2 linked regions of the Chelatococcus sp. YT9 genome follow. The protein of the gene in region 2 interacts with the protein of the main gene of each other region in a pairwise test. Links are inferred from orthologs where the notes say so. Each region holds a gene or a part of one and is shown on either strand. Other genes may lie near its edges. The genes, in order: rho and nusG.

The links.
Region 1: the proteins of nusG (region 2) and rho interact in binary tests that used the Escherichia coli proteins (3 or more experiments, as listed by UniProt). The link is inferred for Chelatococcus sp. YT9 from one-to-one orthologs.

Annotation. Positions count from the first base shown.
Region 1 is NZ_JAHBRW010000001.1:1,476,633-1,479,744, forward strand. The notes cover bases 1-2,793. They hold rho (transcription termination factor Rho), read right to left. Parts: upstream 2,134-2,793; coding sequence 868-2,133; downstream 1-867. Other genes in these bases: KIO76_RS06655 (DUF4214 domain-containing protein), read right to left, coding at 1-631; hemJ (protoporphyrinogen oxidase HemJ), read right to left, coding at 2,350-2,772; hemE (uroporphyrinogen decarboxylase), read right to left, coding at 2,778-2,793. Also shown: more of hemE, read right to left, coding at 2,794-3,112. UniProt on the Escherichia coli protein: Facilitates transcription termination by a mechanism that involves Rho binding to the nascent RNA, activation of Rho's RNA-dependent ATPase activity, and release of the mRNA from the DNA template.
Region 2 is NZ_JAHBRW010000001.1:2,837,479-2,840,586, reverse strand. The notes cover bases 155-2,943. They hold nusG (transcription termination/antitermination protein NusG), read right to left. Parts: upstream 1,938-2,943; coding sequence 1,371-1,937; downstream 155-1,370. Other genes in these bases: tuf (elongation factor Tu), read right to left, coding at 2,599-2,943; secE (preprotein translocase subunit SecE), read right to left, coding at 1,948-2,145; rplK (50S ribosomal protein L11), read right to left, coding at 681-1,112; rplA (50S ribosomal protein L1), read right to left, coding at 155-669. Also shown: more of rplA, read right to left, coding at 1-154; more of tuf, read right to left, coding at 2,944-3,108. UniProt on the Escherichia coli protein: Part of the processive rRNA transcription and antitermination complex (rrnTAC). The complex forms an RNA-chaperone ring around the RNA exit tunnel of RNA polymerase (RNAP).

The sequences.
Region 1 (3,112 bases), 1.4 Mb from region 2 along the record:
GCACGTCATACCAGAAGTTCAGACCCGCAATGTCCGCTTTACGGCCAAGCCCGGCCTCGTAGAGGCGGCCAACAGCCTCCGCATCGGCCTTATTGGAGCCGAAGGCTTCCTGCTCCCGATGGAAGTTGATGGTGTCGTTGGCGTCGTTGGACAGAAACCCGGTCAGACCAAGGCCGCCCAACCCTTCCCATGGTATGTCGCCAATGAAGCTCTCCTTGCCCGGGAGATAGTAGGCGATTTCGCCCCAACTCAAGCTCACGTCATTGAAATGATAGAGCTCCACCTGCCGCCCTGGATCGAGCCAGTCGAGCACGATGACCGACGTGTCGCTCGCGGTGTCCCAAAGAACCAGATGGCGATTATCGATCGTCGCGATGTGGCTCGTGGGTGATGACCACGAGATGCCCAGCATCGTCACATAGTCATGCCCGCCGCTGTCCGAGATGACCATATCGCCGTTGACGATGTAGCCATCCTCACCCTTGCCGCCCATGGCGAGGTTGAGACCGCCGCGCGCCTTGCCTTCGATCGTGTCATTGCCGCCATACCCATAAGCGACGGAATAGGAACTTCCGAGCGTCAGGTAGTCCCGAAACGACACACCGCTCGTTGGTGTCAGATTGATAACCATGCCAGAAATCCCGCTTTGACTGCGTCTTTGCCCCGTTTCGAGATAGACCGAGGTCCCCGAAGAGACGTTGCAATTGCCGAGCCTGGCTAGCCGAAGACGGCCACTGGCTTTCTCGACGAGGGATTGCGGGCTGTCAGCGCAAAAGAAAAGCCGCCGGAGCAGAGCCGGCGGCTTATAGAGAGAAGAGATAGAGGCAACCGAGCGAAGCGGCGGTCCTACCTGTAGTCCTTCAATCGTCAGGTATTCATGGAATCGAAGAACTCGCCGTTGGACTTGGTCTGCCGCAGCTTGTCGAGCAGGAACTCGATGGCGTCGACCGTGCCCATCGGATTGAGAATCCGCCGGAGCACGTAGGTCTTCTTGAGGATATCGGCCGGCGTGAGCAGCTCCTCCTTGCGCGTGCCGGACCGGGTGATATCCAGCGCCGGGAAGACCCGCTTGTCGGAAACCTTACGGTCGAGAATGATCTCCGAGTTGCCGGTGCCCTTGAACTCCTCGAAGATCACTTCATCCATGCGGCTTCCGGTGTCGATGAGGGCTGTCGCGATGATCGTCAACGAACCCCCTTCTTCGATATTGCGAGCCGCGCCGAAGAAGCGCTTGGGCCGTTGGAGCGCGTTTGCGTCCACACCGCCGGTCAACACCTTGCCGGAAGAGGGCACGACGGTGTTGTAGGCGCGGCCAAGGCGAGTGATCGAGTCGAGCAGGATGACCACATCGCGGCCATGCTCGACCAGGCGCTTGGCCTTCTCGATCACCATTTCCGCAACCTGCACGTGGCGCGCAGCCGGCTCGTCAAAGGTCGAGGAAATGACCTCGCCCTTCACGGAGCGCTGCATGTCGGTGACTTCCTCAGGGCGCTCATCGATGAGCAGAACGATGAGGTAGCACTCGGGATGATTCGTGGTGATTGACTGGGCGATATTCTGCAGAAGCACCGTCTTGCCGGTACGTGGCGGCGCCACGATGAGGGCGCGCTGGCCTTTACCGATCGGAGAGACAATGTCGATGATTCGCGCCGAGTAGTCCTTCTTCGTCGGATCCTCGATCTCCAGGCGCAACCTTTCATCGGGATAGAGCGGCGTCAGGTTGTCGAAGTGAACCTTGTGCCGGATCTTCTCCGGATCCTCGAAATTGATCGTGTTGACCTTGAGCAGCGCGAAATAGCGCTCGCCTTCCTTGGGACCACGAATAGGTCCTTCGACGGTGTCGCCGGTCCTGAGTCCAAAGCGGCGGATCTGCGACGGAGAGATGTAAATGTCATCCGGGCCCGGCAGATAGTTGGAATCGGACGACCGGAGAAATCCGAATCCGTCCTGAAGCACCTCGACGACGCCCTCGCCGATGATCTCAATTTCACGCGCAGCAAGCTGCTTCAAAATCGCAAACATCAATTCCTGTTTGCGCATGATGCTGGCGTTCTCGACTTCGAGCTCCTCGGCTGAAGTCAAAAGCTCGGTCGGCGTCTTGGACTTGAGGTCCTGAAGCTTGATCTCCCGCATGGAGACTCTCTCAAAATGTAAGGGGCGTGCCTGGGGAAGGCCGGCCACGGAAAGAAGGGGAACTAACAGGTAGAAGGGCAGCGGCTAGGGATTAACGAGCTACCGGGGAGAGGCGTCGCGTGGCAGGGATCCACGCCATCCGCCAACCTGTTTCAAGGAAGGATGGGATTTCCATATCCGTTTTTGAAGAGGCTCTCAAGCCCCGGTATCACGGCTTCAAAAAGGTTTGACCACGACGAGGATCACAATACCGATCATCAGAACAGTCGGTATCTCGTTCACAATACGATAGAATCGCGCCGTGCGCTTGCGGATGTCGCCCGCTAGCCTGCGCTGTTCGCCAGCAAAAAAACCGTGAATGCCAGACAGAAAAAGAACCAGAAGAAGCTTCCCGTGAAGCCAGCCCGATGAAAACCAGCCTCCGCTATAGGCTATGTAGAGACCGGATATCCACGTCGCGCCCATTGCGGGATTGATGATCGCCTTCAAGAGGCGGCGCTCCATGACCTTGAAGGTCTCCGACCTCTCGGAACCGACCGGCGAATCCGCGTGGTAGACGAAAAGGCGCGGCAAATAGAGCATACCCGCCATCCAGGCGATGACAGAGATAACGTGGAAGGCTTTGATCCATTCGTACATGAGGATCAGCCTAACCCGTCACGCACCCGCTTGACGAGCCTTTCCACATGCGGAATCGGCGTCTGCGGCAGAATGCCATGGCCGAGATTGAAGACATGAGGACGCCCGCGGAAGGCACCAAGGATCGCGTCGATCGCATGATCGAGGGCATCCCCACCTGAGAGCAGAACCCCGGGGTCGAGGTTGCCCTGTACCGGGCGGATAGCCTGAACGTCACGCGCGCGGTCCAACGCCACTCCTTGGTCCAGGCCCACCGCGTCGACACAGCTTTCTGCAGCGAACAGCGGGTAAAAGCGGCCACTCCCCTTCGGAAAGCCGATAATCAGGGCCTTGGGAATCT
Region 2 (3,108 bases):
CTTCACACCTGGCCCCATCGTCGATGAGATCGCGACGCGCTGGACGTAAGTGCCCTTCGCGCCGGACGGACGGGCCTTGGAGACCGCATCCGCAAAAGCCTTGATGTTCTCGATCAGCTTGCCTTCGTCGAAGGAAGCCTTGCCGATCCCGGCGTGGACAATGCCGGCCTTCTCGACGCGGAACTCAACGGCGCCGCCCTTGGCAGCCGCAACCGCGGCCTTGACGTCCATCGTCACCGTGCCGACCTTCGGGTTCGGCATCAGGCCACGCGGGCCAAGCACCTTACCGAGGCGACCGACGAGCGGCATCAGATCCGGAGTCGCGATGCAGCGATCGAAGTTGATCGTGCCGCCCTGAACGATTTCAAGCAGATCCTCGGCGCCGACGATGTCCGCACCGGCGGCCTTGGCTTCGTCAGCCTTGGCGCCGCGCGCGAACACGGCGACGCGGACCGTACGGCCCGAACCGTTGGGCAAGTTGCAGACGCCGCGGACCATCTGGTCGGCGTGACGAGGATCGACGCCGAGGTTCATGGCCACTTCGATGGTCTCATCGAACTTGGCCTTGGCGCGCTCCTTCACCATCTTCACGGCCTCTTCGAGGCCATAGAGCTTCACGCGGTCGACGCCTTCGCGAAGAGCGGTAATGCGCTTTGCTGGTTTTGCCATGATCGACCTCCTCAGCCCTGGACCTCAAGGCCCATCGAACGGGCCGAGCCTTCGATCATCGCGACAGCCGCATCGACGGAGTCGCAGTTCAGGTCGACCATCTTCTTCGTGGCGATGTCACGCAGTTGGTCGCGGGTGACCTTGCCAGCATAGCCGCCCTTGCCGGGGGTCTTCGACGCGCTCGTGATACCGGCAGCCTTCTTTAGGAAGTAGCTGACCGGCGGCTGCTTCATCTCGAAGGTGAAAGAGCGGTCCTGGTATGCGGTGATGATCACCGGAATCGGGGTGCCCTTTTCCATCTGCGCAGTCTTCGCGTTGAAGGCCTTGCAGAATTCCATGATGTTGAGGCCGCGCTGACCGAGCGCCGGACCGATCGGCGGCGACGGGTTGGCCGCGCCTGCCGGAACCTGAAGCTTCACGTAGCCCGTGATCTTCTTTGCCATGATGGCTGCTCCCATGGGACGACGCCGCGGATGCCAATCCGTGCGCCGGGGATGACAGATCGCGGTGCGGCCCTTCTGTTCCGGCTGGCGACCGGCGGACCTTCCGCGGACGAACCGGCGATGAAATCCGCCGGCTTTCTGGAGCTTAGCGCTCCAACGACGAAGGGCGGCCAGCATGCCGGCCACCCTTTGTGAAAGCTCTTTATCAAGACGCGCGACGCGAGGCAAGCCTCAGGGATTGCGCTCTGCCCCGAACAATCAGACCTTCTCGACCTGACCGTATTCGAGATCGACCGGGGTCGCACGACCGAAGATGGACACGGCAACCTTGAGCCGGGCACGGGCCTCGTCCACTTCCTCGACGATGCCATTGAAAGAGGCAAACGGCCCGTCCGCGACGCGAACCTGCTCGCCCACCTCGAAGCTGACGGAGGGCTTCGGACGATCGACGCCTTCGGCAACCTGTCCCTTGATCCGCTCCGCCTCGCGGTCCGGAATCGGCAGCGGCTTGGATTTGTCCGCACCGAGAAAGCCGGTGACTTTCGGGGTGTTCTTGATGAGGTGATAGACCTCGTCAGTGAGGTCGCATTTCACCAGGACATAGCCGGGAAAAAACTTGCGCTCGGTATCGACCTTGCGCCCGCGGCGAACCTCGACGACCTTTTCGGTCGGGACGAGGATCTCGTCGAACTTGTCCTCGAGGCCACGCTGCACGGCCTGATCGCGCAGGGATTGCGCCACCTTGTTCTCGAAATTCGAGTAAGCGTGGACGATATACCAGCGTTTGGGAGCGGATGAGAGGCTGCTCAGGCTGGGAGAAGACATCGCGAAGCTCCTAGCGACCGATACCGAGGATCAGCGTCACGCCGAAGCGGATGATCTGGTCGGCGAGAAGGAAAAACAGGCTCGCGACGATGACCATGACGAACACCATAGCCGTCGTGACGAGCGTCTCCTTGCGGGTTGGCCACGTGACCTTGGAGGTCTCGTTACCGACCTGCTGAATGAACTCGACCGGATTCGTCTTCGCCATATTGTCTCACCATAGCCGTCGCGCAGTGCTGATTTGGCATCACAACGATGAACCCGCAAGGGCCCTTGGCGTCGGGGGCCTGTTGCAATACCAGTCTCGATCAGCGCAACTTGCAAAAACTGCAGTCAGGAATTGATAGTCGACCGTCGAGGATCCGCTGGCAGGAGTGGAGGGACTCGAACCCCCAACCCCCGGTTTTGGAGACCGGTGCTCTAGCCAGTTGAGCTACACTCCTAGCGGACGCCTGCGGAAGCAGGCCGACCATGGCGCCCACTCAAGCCAAAGCCAAGCTCGAGATGGAATCGCCACGCCATTCCTATACATCACTCGCGCGACATGGCGATAGGCGAATGATGGGAATATTCACCGCCGCGCCCAGCTTACGGCGCGGCAGCCGTGCGACGCAGGCGAACACGCGTTTTCATCGCGCGTTCGCCTGGTGTTGCTGGTGTCTTACTCGATGATGGAGGCGACCACGCCGGCGCCAACCGTGCGGCCACCTTCGCGGATCGCGAAGCGAAGCTTCTCTTCCATGGCGATCGGAACGATCAGCACGACTTCCATCGTCACGTTGTCCCCAGGCATCACCATCTCGGTGCCTTCCGGCAACGTCACGACACCCGTCACGTCCGTCGTCCGGAAGTAGAACTGCGGACGATAGTTCGTGAAGAACGGCGTGTGGCGACCACCCTCTTCCTTCGTCAGGATGTAGGCTTCCGCCTTGAACTTCGTGTGCGGCTTCACCGAACCCGGCTTGCACAGCACCTGCCCGCGCTCAACGTCCTCGCGCTTCGTGCCGCGCAGCAGCGCCCCGATGTTGTCGCCCGCCTGACCCTGGTCAAGGAGCTTGCGGAACATCTCCACGCCCGTAACCGTCGTCTTGACCGTCGCCTTCAGGCCGACGATCTCGATTTCCTCGCCGACCTTCACGATCCCGCGCTCAACGCGGCCCGTCACAACCGT